DNA from 2 places in the uncultured Cellulomonas sp. genome. Region 2 is predicted to be linked to the other one. Evidence: predicted binding sites of a transcription regulator. Region 2 holds the regulator's gene; the other holds the start of a gene.

What was found. Region 2 encodes LexA, which represses DNA repair genes until DNA is damaged. Its sites were predicted from a motif close to TCGAACANNTGTTCGA; they were not measured.
Region 1: the regulator LexA is predicted to act here: its motif matches at 1,359-1,374, upstream of uvrA (excinuclease ABC subunit UvrA).

Annotation. Positions count from the first base shown of each region.
Region 1 covers NZ_CAURTV010000001.1:19,012-26,869, reverse strand. Annotated here, with positions in the region: gene RYN42_RS00115 (glycoside hydrolase family 15 protein) at 1-1,296, opposite strand, end outside; gene uvrA (excinuclease ABC subunit UvrA) at 1,404-4,295, shown strand; gene RYN42_RS00105 (acetyltransferase) at 4,292-4,903, shown strand; gene RYN42_RS00100 (OsmC family protein) at 5,016-5,522, opposite strand; gene uvrC (excinuclease ABC subunit UvrC) at 5,596-7,623, shown strand; gene rapZ (RNase adapter RapZ) at 7,620-7,858, shown strand, end outside.
Region 2 covers NZ_CAURTV010000034.1:7,618-15,475, reverse strand. Annotated here, with positions in the region: gene RYN42_RS10265 (DUF5302 domain-containing protein) at 1-111, opposite strand, end outside; gene RYN42_RS10260 (aldo/keto reductase) at 225-1,247, shown strand; gene RYN42_RS10255 (S9 family peptidase) at 1,254-3,245, opposite strand; gene nrdR (transcriptional regulator NrdR) at 3,288-3,812, opposite strand; gene RYN42_RS10245 (LysM peptidoglycan-binding domain-containing protein) at 4,189-4,641, opposite strand; gene lexA (transcriptional repressor LexA) at 4,972-5,724, shown strand; gene RYN42_RS10235 (L-lactate dehydrogenase) at 5,786-6,787, opposite strand; gene RYN42_RS10230 (ATP-dependent DNA helicase) at 6,822-7,858, opposite strand, start outside.

The DNA.
Region 1 (7,858 bases), on a different contig from region 2:
GTGCTTCTCGGCGGCCCGGACCCCGCGGTCGACGGCGGCCCACGCCATGACCTTGGAGTGCGTGAAGTGCTGCGGGTCGCCGCGCACCTCCCAGATGCCGCGGTCCGGCTCCCGCCACTGCGAGAGCAGCTGGTCGACCAGGTGACGCTGCATCGACCAGGAGTCGGTGGTCTCCTCCAGGCCGGCCTCGCGCGCCATCTCCAGGGCGCACATGACCTCGCCGAGGACGTCGTTCTGCACCTGGCCGACGGCGGCGTTGCCCACCCGGACGGGTCGCGAGCCCGCATAGCCGGGGAGGTGGTCGAGCACGCGCTCGGGCAGGTCCCGACCCCCGTCGACGCGGTACATGATCTGCAGGTCCGACGACCGGCCGGCGACCGCCCGCAGCAGCCAGTCCCGCCACTCCGTGGCCTCGTCCCGGTAGCCGTGCTCGAGCAGCGCCTCGAGGGTCATCGCCGCGTCCCGCAGCCAGCAGAACCGGTAGTCCCAGTTGCGGGCACCGCCGAAGTCCTCCGGCAGGGAGGTCGTGGCGGCCGCGACGATGCCCCCCGTCTCGGAGTCGGTGAGCATGCGCAGGACCAGGAGCGAGCGGACGACGGCCTCGCGGTACGACCCCTGGTAGGCGCAGCTGCGCGCCCACAGGCCCCAGCTGATCCGCGTCGTGTCGATCCGGTCCGCGATGGTCAGTCGCGGCGGGACGGGTTCCCACGAGCGGGTCCAGGTGAGCGAGAGGTCGACCGCCTCACCCGCGCGCAGCGTGAAGCGGTCGGCGTGCCGGTGGTCCGCCGCGGTCGGGAGCCGGTCACCGCGCAGCGTGAGGGAGTCCGGGCCGGCGATCGCCCGGATCGCGTCGTTCCCGTCCTCGTCGGTGATGTGGCGCACCCACGGCTCGATGGCGCCGTACCCGAACCGCACGACCCACTCGTGCTCGACCTCGACGTGGCCGCGGGTGCACGCGATCCGCCGCACCAGGTCCGAGCGGCCGTCGTTCAGCGGCATGGTCTCCAGCGCGACCGCCGTCCCGGCCGCGGTCTCGTAGGTGGTCTCGAGCACGAACGAGTCGTCGAGGTACCGGCGGGTCACCGAGGTGGCGTCGCGGACAGTGAGGAGCCACCGCCCGTGCTCAGGGGTCCCGAGCAGGCGCGCGAAGCAGGCCGCCGCGTCGAAGGTGGGCAGGCACAGCCAGTCGATCGAGCCTCGCAGGGAGACGAGCGCGGCCGTCCGCCCGTCGCCGAGGACGGCGTAGTCCTCGACGGGGACCAGAGGGGGGTCGACGACGGCGTCAGGTCTGTCCACCACGTGAGCATGGCCCGACCGCGCCGAGGCGGCACGTCGGCGGTTCTGTGGGTTCGCTCACGTCGAACAGATGTGCGAATGTCAGTGCGGGCACGTAGACTCCCCGCGTGAACGAACGACTGGTGGTGCAGGGCGCCCGCGAGCACAACCTCCGCAACGTCGACCTTGATCTCCCGCGTGACAAGCTCATCGTGTTCACCGGTCTGTCCGGTTCCGGGAAGTCGTCGCTGGCCTTCGACACCATCTTCGCGGAGGGGCAGCGCCGGTACGTCGAGTCGCTGTCCGCGTACGCCCGCCAGTTCCTCGGGCAGATGGACAAGCCGGACGTCGACTTCATCGAGGGCTTGTCGCCCGCCGTGTCCATCGACCAGAAGTCGACCAACCGGAACCCGCGGTCGACCGTCGGCACCATCACCGAGGTGTACGACTACCTGCGTCTGCTGTTCGCACGCGCGGGCACGCAGTTCTGCCCGGTCTGCGGCGAGCGGGTCACGGCCCAGACGCCCCAGCAGATCGTGGACCGGCTGCTCGAGCTGCCCGAGGGCACCCGGTACCAGGTGCTGGCCCCCGTCGTGCGCGGGCGCAAGGGGGAGTACGCCGACCTGTTCAAGGAGCTCCAGAGCAAGGGCTTCGCGCGCGCCCGCGTCGACGGCGAGGTGGTGCAGCTGACCGACCCGCCCGCGCTGGAGAAGAAGCTCAAGCACGACATCGAGGTGGTCATCGACCGGCTCGTGTCGCGCGAGGGCGTCCAGCGCCGGCTCACCGACTCCGTCGAGACCGCCCTCGGCCTGGCCGGCGGGCTCCTCGTCGTCGAGCTGGTGGACGCCGACATCGACGACCTCAACCGCGAGCGTCGGTTCTCGGAGCACCGCGCCTGTCCGAACGACCACGTGCTGGCCCTCGACGAGATCGAGCCGCGGACGTTCTCCTTCAACGCGCCCTACGGCGCCTGCCCGGAGTGCACCGGGATCGGCTCGCGGCTCGAGGTGGACCCGGACCTGGTCATCCCGGACGAGGACCTGTCCCTCGACGACGGCGCGGTGGCGCCGTGGTCGCAGATCTCGAGCGAGTACTTCGCCCGGGTGCTCAGCGCGCTCGCCGCGGACATGGGCTTCTCCACGTCGGTGCCCTGGCGCGCACTGCCGCAGCGCGCCAAGGACGCCGTGCTGCACGGCCAGAACCATGAGGTGAAGGTCCGGTACAAGAACCGCTGGGGTCGCGAGCGGCAGTACTCGACGGGCTTCGAGGGCGTCATCACGTTCCTGGAGCGTCGGCACAACGAGACGGACTCGGACTGGAGCAAGGAGAAGTACGAGGCCTTCATGCGCGAGGTCCCGTGCCCCGTCTGCGAGGGTGCGCGGCTCAAGCCGGAGGTCCTCGCGGTGCGCGTCGGCGGCAAGTCGATCGCCGAGGTCTGCAGCCTGCCCATCCGGGAGGCGCGTGCCTTCCTCGACGACCTGCAGCTGGGCGAGCGCGAGCGGGCCATCGCCGTGCAGGTGCTCAAGGAGATCCAGGCGCGCCTCGGCTTCCTGCTCGACGTGGGCCTGGACTACCTGTCCCTCATGCGACCGGCGGGCACCCTGTCCGGCGGCGAGGCGCAGCGGATCCGGCTGGCCACGCAGATCGGCTCCGGCCTGGTCGGCGTCCTGTACGTCCTGGACGAGCCGAGCATCGGCCTGCACCAGCGCGACAACCGGCGGCTGATCGACACGCTCACCCGGCTGCGGGACCTGGGCAACACGCTCATCGTCGTCGAGCACGACGAGGACACGATCCGGACCGCGGACTGGATCGTGGACATCGGTCCCGGCGCCGGGGAGCACGGCGGTCGGGTGGTGCACTCGGGCGACCTGGCGGGGCTGCTGTCCTCGGCCGAGTCCGTGACGGGTGCGTACCTGTCCGGCCGCCGGTCCATCCCGACGCCCCAGGTGCGCCGACCCACCGACAGGTCCCGGGAGCTCACCGTCGTCGGCGCGCGGGAGCACAACCTGCAGGGGATCGACGTCTCGTTCCCGCTCGGGGTGCTCACCGCCGTCACCGGGGTGTCCGGATCGGGCAAGTCGACGCTGGTCAACGCGATCCTCTACACGGTGCTCGCCAACGAGCTCAACGGCGCCCGCCAGGTGGCCGGCCGCCACAAGCGCGTGACCGGCCTCGAGCACCTGGACAAGGTCGTGCACGTGGACCAGGGACCGATCGGGCGGACGCCACGCTCCAACCCCGCGACGTACACCGGCGTGTGGGACCACGTCCGCCGGCTGTTCGCGGAGACCACCGAGGCCAAGGTCCGCGGCTACACGCCCGGGCGCTTCTCGTTCAACGTCAAGGGCGGGCGCTGCGAGGCGTGCTCCGGCGACGGCACCCTGAAGATCGAGATGAACTTCCTCCCGGACGTGTACGTGCCGTGCGAGGTCTGCCACGGCGCCCGGTACAACCGCGAGACGCTCGAGGTGCACTTCAAGGGCAAGACGGTCGCCGACGTGCTGAACATGCCGATCGAGGAGGCCGCCGACTTCTTCGCCGCCGTCCCCGCGATCTCCCGGCACCTGCGCACGCTGGTCGACGTCGGGCTCGGGTACGTCCGGCTCGGCCAGCCGGCGCCGACGCTCTCTGGCGGTGAGGCGCAGCGCGTCAAGCTGGCCGCCGAGCTCCAGCGCCGCTCGACGGGTCGCACCATCTACGTGCTCGACGAGCCGACCACCGGCTTGCACTTCGAGGACATCCGCAAGCTGCTCGGGGTGCTCCAGTCGCTGGTGGACAAGGGCAACTCGGTCATCGTCATCGAGCACAACCTCGACGTCATCAAGAACGCCGACTGGGTCATCGACATGGGCCCCGACGGTGGCAGCGGCGGCGGTCTGGTCGTCGCCGAGGGCACCCCGGAGCACATCGCCTCCGTCGTGGAGAGCCACACCGGGCGGTTCCTCGCGGAGGTGCTCGAGCCGGTGGCGGCGCCGCCGGCGAAGCGTCGGGTGGTCAAGCAGCGCGTGCCCGCGTGACCGCACGGGCGGCCGGGGACCTCGTCGTCCTGCGTGAGGACGAGCCGCAGGTGGCCGCCTTGCGAGCCGACGGCTGGTCGGTCGTCGGCACCTCCTGGGGTGCGCGCCTGACGGTCGCGGAGAAGGTGACGGTGGACGCGCTGCGGGCCGCGGTCGACGCCGCCGAGGCGGCCGGCTGGACGGTCGCACGGCTCGGCCCGCTCGACGCGCCCGCCGTCGTGCAGGTGGACCGCGAGTCCCTCGACGACTACCCGGCGGACGCGGTGGCGACGTACCACGCGGTGCCCGACGAGCGGGAGCTCGCGCGGGCTCTGGCCGGCGACTGGCGTGCGTACGGCGCGCGTCAGCCCGACGGCACGCTCGGCGCGGTGACGGTGATGCGGCCGGACGAGGACCGCATCGAGACCGAGTTCACCGTGACCCGCGCGGCGGTGCGCCGGCGGGGGCTCGCCTCCGCCGTCAAGGCGTTCGGGATCCTCGACCACGTCGGCGCGGGGCACCTGACGTTCGGCACGGGCGGTCACGCGGCGAACACCGCCTCGATCCGAGTCAACGAGCGGCTCGGCTACGTCCTCGAACCGCGCTGGCTCACGCTGCGCCGGCCCTGAGGCACGGTGTGCACGGGCCCGATGCGACGGGCACGATGCGCGACGGGCTCGGTGCGCGACGAGCTCGGTGCGCGACGGGCTCCGTGCGCGACGAGCTCAGTGCGCGACGAGCTCAGTGCGCGACGGCCACCCGCACCGGGACCGGCTCGTGCCGGACGGGGAAGTTGACCGAGCGCGCGATGAAGCAGTGCTCGTGCGCCTGGTGGTGGATCCCGGACAGGACCGCGTCGGTCACCGCGCTGCCGGTCGGCAGGTGCGCGCCTGCAGCGAGGGTCACCCGCGGTCGCAGGACGACCTCCCGGAACTGACCGTGCCCCGCGGCCTCGACCCGCATGGTGCCGACCGCCTGGTCCTCGTACCCGACGACCACCACGCCCGCCGCGGACGCGAGGTGCAGGAACCAGAGCATGTGGCACTGCGCCAGCGCGCTGACCAGCAGCTCCTCCGGGCTGTACCGCGCCGGGTCCCCGCGGAACGCGGGGTCCGCGGAGCCGGGCAGCGGCGGCTTGGAGCCGATCCGCACCTCGTGGTCGCGGCTGTACGCGGTGTAGCTCGACGTCCCGGTCCGGCCGGCACCGGTCCAGGTGAGGTCGACGGAGTACGTGTGCAGGGGGCCCATCCGCCCACGGTAGCGGCGTCGGTCGGGGTCCGTGCGTTCGGTGACGTCGGTGCTGCGAACTACGCTCGACCGCATGGCTGATCCCGCCACGTACCGTCCCGCGCCCGGGGAGATTCCCGACTCGCCGGGCGTCTACCGCTTCCGCGACGAGCACGGCCGCGTCATCTACGTGGGCAAGGCCAAGAGCCTCCGCTCGCGCCTCTCGTCGTACTTCCAGGACCTGTCCGGTCTGCACCAACGCACCCGCCAGATGGTGACCACCGCGGCGTCGGTGCAGTGGACCGTGGTCGGCAACGAGGTCGAGGCCCTGGCGCTGGAGTACTCCTGGATCAAGGAGTTCGACCCGCGGTTCAACGTGAAGTACCGCGACGACAAGTCGTACCCCTACCTGGCCGTGACGCTGGCGGACGAGTTCCCGCGGATCCAGGTGATGCGCGGCGCCAAGCGCAAGGGCACCCGCTACTTCGGCCCGTACGCGCACGCGTGGGCGATCCGCGAGACCGTCGACCTGCTGCTGCGCGTGTTCCCGGTCCGCACGTGCTCCGCCGGTGTCTTCAAGCGCGCGCACCAGCAAGGCCGGCCGTGCCTGCTGGGGTACATCGACAAGTGCTCGGCGCCCTGCGTCGGACGGATCTCGCCCGACGACCACCACCAGCTGGCCAGGGACTTCTGCGACTTCATGGCGGGGGACACGGCCAAGTTCACGCGCCGGCTCACGGCCCGCATGAAGGAGGCGGCGACCGAGCTGGACTACGAGCGGGCGGCACGGCTGCGGGACGACATCGCGACCCTCGAGCGGGCGACCGAGAAGAACGCCGTGGTGCTCGCCGACGGCACGGACGCGGACATCTTCGCGCTGGCCGGTGACGAGCTGGAAGCGGCCGTGCAGGTCTTCCACGTGCGTGACGGCCGCATCCGCGGGCAGCGCGGCTGGGTCGTCGAGAAGGTCGAGGACGTCACGGACGCGGAGCTGGTCGAGCACCTGCTGCAGCAGATCTACGGAAGCGAGGCGGAAACAGGCGGGCGTGCCGACGGAGCAGGAGCGGGGTCGTCGGCGGTCCCGCGCGAGGTGCTGGTGCCCGTGCTTCCGCCCGACGTCGACCAGGTGCAGGCGTGGCTCACGGGCCTGCGCGGCAGCCGGGTGTCCGTCCGCATCCCGCAGCGCGGCGACAAGCGGGAGCTGGCGGCGACCGTGCACCGCAACGCCGAGCACGCGCTCGTCCTGCACCGGACACGTCGGGCCGGGGACCTGACCACCCGGAGCCAGGCGCTCCAGGAGATCCAGGAGGCGCTGGACCTGCCCTCGGCGCCGCTGCGCATCGAGTGCTACGACGTGTCGCACAACCAGGGCACCTACCAGTCGGCGTCCATGGTGGTGTTCGAGGACGGGCTCGCGCGCAAGAGCGAGTACCGCCTGTTCACCATCCGCGGACCCGAGGGGCAGGGTGCGCGCGACGACACCGCGGCGATGCACGAGGTCATCACGCGGCGGTTCCGCCGGTACCTGGCGGAGCGCTCCGACGCACGCGACGTGGAGCTGGGCATCGGCGAGGACGACGACGGCCAGCCCCTGCGGTCGGGGCCGATCGACGAGGTCACGGGCAAGCCGGTGCGGTTCGCGTACCCGCCGAACCTCATCGTGGTCGACGGCGGTCCGCCGCAGGTCGCCGCCGCTGCAGCGGCGATGGCCGAGCTCGGCATCGACGACGTCGCGCTCGTCGGGCTGGCCAAGCGGCTCGAGGAGGTGTGGCTGCCGGGGGAGGAGTACCCCGTGATCCTGCAGCGCAGCTCGGAGGGCCTGTACCTGCTCCAGCGCCTGCGCGACGAGGCCCACCGCTTCGCCATCACCGCGCACCGCAGGCGTCGGAGCAAGGGCATGACGACGTCCGTGCTGGACGGTGTTCCCGGCCTCGGACCGGCGCGGCAGGCGGCGCTGCTGCGGCACTTCGGGTCCGTGAAGCGCCTGCGGGCCGCCTCCGTCGAGGAGATCGCCTCGGTCCAGGGGATGGGGGACCGGACGGCAGCGGCCGTCGTCGCCGCGCTCGCCGCGCCGGTGGCGTCGGAGCCGGTCACCGAGTCGGCTGGCATGCTGGACGCATGAGCGACGAGCCTTCGCCGATCACGGTGCCCGCCGGGATCCCTGCCCTCGAGGCGGCCACCGAGGCACCCCACCTGAGCCAGCCGCAGGTCCTGATCATCACGGGGATGTCCGGCGCCGGGCGCACGCGCGCGGCCGCCGTCCTGGAGGACCTCGACTGGTACGTCGTCGACAACCTGCCCGCGCAGATGCTCACGCACCTCGTGGGCATGCTCACCAGCGGCCCTGCGGGTGTCCG
Region 2 (7,858 bases):
CGCGGTCCGGTGCTGGTTCGACTTCTTGCGCTCCAGCGCCTCGCGGAACTTCGCCTTCGTGTCGTCGCTCACCGCCGCCTCCGTGGTCACCTTGTCGTCGTCCTTGGCCATGGGGTCTCCTTCGATGCGGTGCTGTGCCGGCGGACGTCTGCGCCCGCGGCGTGCCCAGCCTTGCCGACTCGGGCCCGCGGCGCCACTTTCTTGCGCCCGGTAGCGTCGGCGGGGTGGCCGACGCCCTCTCGCTCCCGCACCGGAAGGCCGGCGGTCTGTCCTGGCCGGTCGTCTCGCTCGGTCTGTGGCAGAACTTCGGCGCGACGATCGCGTTCGACGACCAGCGCCGCCTCGTGCTGCACGCCGTCGACCGCGGCGTCGTCCACCTCGACCTGGCGAACAACTACGGGCCGCCGCCGTTCGCCGCCGAGGAGTCCGTCGGTCGGCTCCTGGCCCGGGACCTGCGCACCCGCCGGGACGAGCTCCTGATCACCACGAAGGCGGGGTACCGGGCCTGGCCGGGTCCCTACGGCGAGCACGGCTCGGCGAAGTACCTGCGCGCCTCGCTGGACCGGTCCCTGCGCCTGCTGGGCGTCGACTGCGTGAACGTGTTCTACAGCCACCGGTTCGACCCCGCGACGCCGCTCGAGGAGACCCTGGGCGCCCTCGACCGTGCCGTCCGGTCGGGCAAGGCGCGGCACGCGGGGATCTCGTCCTACTCGGCGGACCGCACCGTCGAGGCCCTCGCGGTCGCCGCGTCGCTCGGGCTGCGCCTGGCTGTGCACCAGCCCGCGTACTCCCTGCTCAACCGGTGGGTCGAGCAGCCCGGCGCCGACGGTCGGTCGCTGCTGGAGGTCGCCGACGACGCGTCGATGGCCGTCGTGGCCTTCTCGCCCCTCGCGCAGGGGATGCTCAGCGCCCGGTACCTGCACGGCATCCCGGACGACTCCCGGGCCGCGCGCGGCGGACCGCTGCGGACCGAGTGGCTCACCGACGAGGCGCTCGACCACGTGCGCGCGCTCGACGCGGTCGCCCGGGCCGGCGGTCGCACGCTGCCCCAGCTGGCGCTCGCGTGGGTGCTCCGGGACCCGCGCGTCACCTCGGTGCTCGTGGGTGCCCGGACCGCCGCGCAGCTGGACGAGAACCTCGCAGCGGTGGCGCTCCCCGCGCTGGCCGACGACGAGCTGGCGGCGATCGAGCCGCACGCCGTCGACGCCGGCATCAACCTCTGGGGCGCGCGCTCGAGCGAGCTCTGACGGCGATCAGCCGCCCACGGGAAGGTGCGTGGACCACCAGCGCAGCACGTGCTCGAACCGGACCAGGCGGTGGCGGGGGTTGCCCGACCGCGTCAGCTCGTGTCCCTCGCCCGGGAAGAGCAGCAGCTCCGCGGGTACGCCGCGCCTCTTCAGCTCGACGAACCAGCGCTGGCCCTGCTCCACCGGGCAGCGCCAGTCCTGCTCGGAGTGGATCACCAGGGTGGGGGTGCGTACCTCGCGCACGTGCGCCATCGGCGACTGCGCGGCGAGGGCCGCGAGACCGTGCTCGTCGTCGCCGTCTCCGAGGTACTCGAGCCCGAAGAACCAGCCGATGTCGCTGGACCCGACGAAGCTCACCGGGTCGAGGAAGCCGCGCTCGACGACGGCAGCCGCGAACCGGTCCGTCCGCGTGGTCAGCCACGCCGACAGGTAGCCCCCGTAGGAGCCGCCCATCACGCCGACGCGCTCGCCGTCCAGCGCGGGATCCTCCAGCGCGGCCCCCAGCAGCGCCAGGACGTCCTCGGTGTCCACCGTGCCGAACCCGCCGCGGATCGCGAGCCCGTGCTGCGCCCCGTACCCGGACGACCCCCGCGGGTTGCCGAAGACCACGGCGTAGCCGGCCTCGGCGAGCACCTGCACCTCGTCGAACAGGGCGTGCGTGTACTGCGCGAACGGGCCGCCGTGGATCATGAGGACGGTCGGGTGCGGGCCGGTGCCGTACCGCGCCTCGTCGGGCGTGACCACCCAGCCGTGGACCGGGTAGCCGTCCGGCGCGGTGGCCTCCAGCTCCACCGGTACGCGGACGCGGCCGGTGGCCCGCAGCGCGGCGGCGAAGTCCGTCCGCACCTCGACCGCTCCGGATGCCTGGTCGACCACGACGACCTCGCCCGGAGAGCTCGGTGTGGCGGCGGTGGCCACGACCCGCCCGGTGCGCGCTGCTACTGCGGCGCCCGCGACGACCGACGTGCCGCCCACGAGCGTCGTCTGCGCACCGTCGGGCGCCACCCGGACCAGGTGCACCGCGCCGCGCCGCTCGACGACCACCAGCGGGTCCCCGTCCAGCTCCACCAGCACGCCGCCGAGCTGGTCGCCCGCGGCGTCGGTGAGCCGCTCCGGTGCGCCCCCACCGTGCAGCCGCGCGCGGTACAGCCCCAGCTGCGCGGCGACGAAGTCCCGGCCCGTCGGCCCGAGGTCGTTGGCCAGCAGCCACAGCGTGCTCCCGTCCGCGGACGGGAGGACGGCCTCGACCCCGAGGGTGCTGCCCGCGTCCGCGTCGGTCAGGGGCACGGGCGCGCCGGGCTCGCCGTCCGGTGCGGCTTCGATGAGCACGGCGTCGCTGCGCAGGTCCGTCTCGCGCGACGCGTGCCGGGACGAGACGCCCACGAGCGCGTCGCCTGAGGGGGTCCACCGCACGCCGGCCACGCCGATCTCGCCGGCGGTGAGCGCCACGGGCTCGGGAAGGGCGGCGGGCCGCTCGCCGTCGGTCGGCACCGCGACCACGAAGGCGTGCTGGGGGCGGTCGCGGAAGAACCCGACGCCGTCCGCGCGGTACTTCAGCTCGGTGATGTGTCGCGGGTCCTCCGAGCCCGGCTTGCCGTCCGCCCCGTAGCGGCCGGGCTCGGGCACGCGTGCCAGGTACGCGATCCGCGCGCCGTCGGGCGAGAAGCGGGGCTCGGACGCACCGAGCGGCGCGTCCGTGAGCCGGACCGGCTCGCCGCCGGCCGACTCGACGACGTGCACCTGCGGCTTGCCCTCGGGCTCCGCGCGCAGGAAGGCGACCCAGCGCCCGTCGGGCGACACGTCCGGGGCGGTGTCGCGGTGGCCGCGGGTCAGCGGGCGGGCCGGCTCCGACCCGGTCAGGTCCACGGACCACAGGTGGCCGGTGTACTCGTCGTCCGTCACGTCCGGACGGACGACCGCGACGACGGCGCGCGAGCCGTCAGGCAGGACGGCGGGAGTACCGGGGACGGTCAGCAGGGAGAGGTCACGGGGAAGCACGCGACGAACCTACGTCGTCGCACCGACAGCTGCCGAACCGGGTCAGGTGGTGGTGCGCGCGCCCTCGTCCTGCACGTCGACCGGCCCGTCCGCGCCCTCGCCGCCGTCGGGGTCGTCGGACTCGTGCTCCGCGCGCAGGACCGTGATCGCCGCCTCGAAGTCCTCCAGGGAGTCGAACGCCTGGTAGACGCTCGCGAACCGCAGGTAGGCGACCTCGTCCAGCTCGCGCAGCGGGCCGAGGATGGCCAGGCCGATCTCGTACGCGTCGATCTCGGCCGAGCCTGCACCGCGCAGGGTCTCCTCGACCTTCTGCGCGAGCAGCGCGAGGTCGTCCTCGCTGACCGGGCGGCCCTGGCACGCCTTGCGGACGCCTCCGGCGATCTTCTCGCGGCTGAAGGGCTCCGTGGCGCCCGAGCGCTTGACCACCGACAGGCTGGCCGTCTCCACGGTGGTGAACCGGCGGTTGCAGTGCGGGCACTGGCGGCGGCGCCGGATGGTCGACCCGTCGTCCGACGTCCGCGAGTCGACGACCCGCGAGTCCGGGTGGCGGCAGAACGGACAGTGCACCGTGGTCCCCTTCGAGCGTGCGCGTCGCCGCCAGGACGTCTGTGACGGTGATCGCGTGGTGAACGCCTGCGTGACGCTAGGCCACGCGTCCCGGCGTCGCAAGGTCGGTGCGCCCGGCAGGGTGAGCGGCTGCCCGGACGGCCGGGTGCGAGGCGCGGGCACGCACGAGGGCGGCCACCCGAAGATGACCGCCCTCGCGGGGACGCCCCCGTCCCAGGTCACGGACCGACTCGCCTCGGTGCCGCGCTGAACTGCGGTGGTCTCGCCAGCTCACGCTGCCGCACCGCCCCTCCAGCAAGCCCCCCAGCTCGCTTTGTGAGGTAACCCTAACCTAGACGGCGGCGTGCCCGATGGCAACCAGGTATCGCGAGGGATGTCAGCCGGCCGGGACGACGATGACCTGCCCCGCCATCAGTCCCGCGTCCGGCAGCTCGTTGAGCCGGACGAGGTCGAAGACGACGTCCCGGACGTCCTGCGACGGGGACGCCACGCCCTCGGCGATCGCCCAGAGCGTCTCCCCCGGCTGGACGACGTGCCGCTCGACCTCCTGTGCGTTGAGAGGACCGTCCGCCGACGCCCGCGTGCCGACGAGAGTCACCAGGGCGACGGCGACCGCCGCGAGGACCCACAGGACGATGCGACCGCGGGCCGTGAGCCGCAGGTGAGCCGGCGCGGCGTCGGTGCCGCGAGGAGTCGCGGTCTCCGTGGCGCGAGGCGTCCCGGCGAGCGCCCGACCGTGCGACCGCTGGTTCCGCGAGGTCCTCGCTCCGGAGGTGCCCGCGCTCGTCAGCCGGATCGGCACCGCAGGTCCCATCACCATCGCGCTCATCACGTCTCTCGTTCCTGCTCGGCCCGGTGGCCCGGGGTCCTGACCGTCAAACTGCTGATCGTCAAGCTTCTGATCGTCGAACGCCTGTTCGTCGAACGTCTGTACGATGTCTACCAGCATCTGCCGACACTGTCGAGACACGATCGAACAGATGTTTGATCTTGTGGCCCGACATCCCTAGGCTGGCGATGCAGCACAAGCGGACCACGAGGCACTGACACGCACGCCGGGGAGCCCCGTCGGCGCAGGTCAGGTCAGGTGGCTGCAGGCTGGATGTGGCGGAAGAGCTGAGCGTGCTGCGAGGCGGCCGCCGGACGGAGGAGGAGCGCAGTGACGGACCCACGGGACACGTCCCAGCCCGAGCAGGACCTGGCGACGATCCACACGCTCCCGGACGGGGCGCCCGGCCCCGACGGCCTCACGGCACGGCAGCGGCTCGTGCTCGACACCATCCGCTCGTCGGTCGAGAACCGCGGCTACCCGCCCAGCATGCGCGAGATCGGCGAGGCGGTCGGCCTCACCAGCCCGTCCAGCGTCAAGCACCAGCTCACCGCCCTCGAGCGCAAGGGCTACCTGCGCCGCGACCCCAACCGGCCACGTGCCATCGAGGTCATGCACGCGGACGACTCGCGCGGCGTCGGCACGTGGACGGCGCCGGACGGCAGCCGGTCGGCCTTCCCCGACCAGGGCGACGGCGAGCGCCTGCCCGCACCCTCCTACGTGCCGGTCGTCGGCCGGATCGCCGCCGGCGGCCCGATCCTCGCCGAGCAGGTGGTGGAGGACGTGTTCCCGCTCCCCCGCCAGCTGGTGGGCGACGGCGACCTCTTCCTGCTCAAGGTCAGCGGCGACTCGATGATCGACGCGGCGATCTGCGACGGCGACTGGGTGGTGGTCCGGCGCCAGCCGGTGGCGGAGAACGGCGAGATCGTCGCCGCCATGATCGACGGCGAGGCCACGGTCAAGACCCTCAAGCGCATCGACGGGCACGTCTGGCTCATGCCGCACAACCCCGCGTACTCGCCCATCCCCGGGGACGAGTCGACCATCCTGGGCCGCGTCGTGAGCGTCCTGCGCAGCCTCTGACACACCTGAGCCGGGCGCGCGCCTCCTGCGAGGTGCGCGCCCGGCTCGTGTCGTACGGGCGTCAGAAGCCGAACTGGCGAGCCACCGCCCGCACCGCGTCAGCGGACGAGCGCAGCCCGGCCAGCTCCTCGCCGGACAGCCGGACCGGCAGACGCTCCCCCACACCCTGCGCACCCACGATCGCGGGCACGGACAGGCACACGTCGCTGATCCCGTGGAAGTCGGTGAGCAGCGAGGAGACCGGCAGCACCCGTCCCTCGTCCTTGACGATGGCCTCGATGATCCGCGACCCGGCCAGCGCGACCGCGTAGTTCGTCGCGCCCTTGCCCTCGATGATCCGGTAGGCGGACTCCACGACCTCCCGCGCGATCCGCTCGCGAACCTCGGCGGTGAGCGGGCCGCTGCCGCCCGCGCCGGTCCACTCGAGCAGAGGCACCGAGCCGATGCTGGCCGAACCCCACAGCGGCAGCTCCGTGTCTCCGTGCTCCCCCGCGATGTACGCGTGCACGTTCTGCACCGCGACCCCCGTGTGCTGCGCGATGAGGTAGCGCAGGCGCGACGAGTCCAGGACCGTGCCGGACCCGAACAGCTGGGACGGCGGCAGTCCGGAGATCTGCAGCGCCGCGTACGTGACCACGTCGACGGGGTTGGTCACCATGACGTAGACGGCGTCGGGTGCGACGTCCACCACGGCCGGCAGCACCTTGCGGACCAGCCCGATGGTCGCCTCCGCCAGGTCGAGCCGCGACTGTCCGGGCTTCTGCTTGGCCCCGGCGGTGAACATGACGACGTCCGCGTCGGCGCACACCGCGATGTCGTCGGACCCCACCACCTGCGCCATGGGCATGAACTGGATCCCGTGGCTGAGGTCGAGCGCCTCGGCCTGGACCTTGGCGGCGTTGATGTCGTACAGGGCGACGGAGCGGGCTGCGCCGCGCATCAGGGCGGCGTACGCCATGGTCGACCCCACGGCGCCGGCCCCGACGATCGCCAGCTTCGACGTGCGGCGGCTGCTCCGGAACGGGGTCAGCCCCACGTCTTCCATGTCCAGGCTCTCGGTCATCTCACACACCTCTGGGTCGGGGACGGGGTCGAGGCTATCCGGCCGCGGCGAGCCGCTGCAGCGCCGAGAGGGCCACGGTGCGGTCCGTGGTCCGCCAGAAGGCGGGGAGGGACCGGGTGAGGAAGCTGCCGTAGCCGGCGGTCGCCAGGCGCGGGTCGAGGACGGCCACCACGCCCCGGTCCTCGCTCGAGCGGATGAGCCGTCCGGCGCCCTGGGCCAGCAGCAGGGCCGCGTGCGTGGCAGAGACAGCCAGGAACCCGTTGCCGCCGGCCTTCTCGATCGCGTCCGAGCGCGCGGACGCGACCGGGTCGTCGGGGCGCGGGAACGGGATGCGGTCGATGATGACCAGCCGACACGTGGCGCCGGGCACGTCGACGCCCTGCCAGAGCGACAGGGTGCCGAACAGGCAGGTGGCCTCGTCGGCGATGAACTGGGCGACCAGCGTCGGCAGCTGGTCGTCGCCCTGCACGAGGATCGGCACGTGGAGCCGCTCGCGCATGGCGGCCGCCGCGGCGTTCGCGGCCCTCCGGGAGCTGAAGAGCCCGAGCGTGCGCCCGCCCGCCGCGGTCACCAGATCGGCGATCTCGTCGAGCTGCGCGTCCGTGGCGGGCTCCCGCCCAGGCTTGGGCAGGTGCTTGGCGAGGTAGAGGATCCCCTGCCTCGGGTAGTCGAACGGGCTGCCGACGTCCAGGCCGCGCCAGGGCGCCCCCGCGGGTGCGGTCGTCGCCTCGCCGCCCAGGGAGGTGGGTCCGACGGGCTCGGCGTCCGGCCGCACCTCGAGGCCGACCGCGCGCGCGATCGGGTCGAACGAGCCGCCCAGCTCGAGCGTGGCGGACGTCAGCACGCCCGAGCGTCCGGCCAGGAGGTGCGTGCGGATGAGCCCGTTGACCGCGAGCGGCGCGGCATACAGCCGGGTGAGCACCGAGCCCCGGCGGTCCTCGCTGCGGGCGCACCAGAGCACGGTGTGCCGGTTGTCCTGGGGGTCCGCCGCCATCCGGTCCGCGACCTCGTACAGCGCCAGCATGGTCGCCTGGGCGACCTTGCGACCGCCCTCGGGCGGAGCGCTCGGCC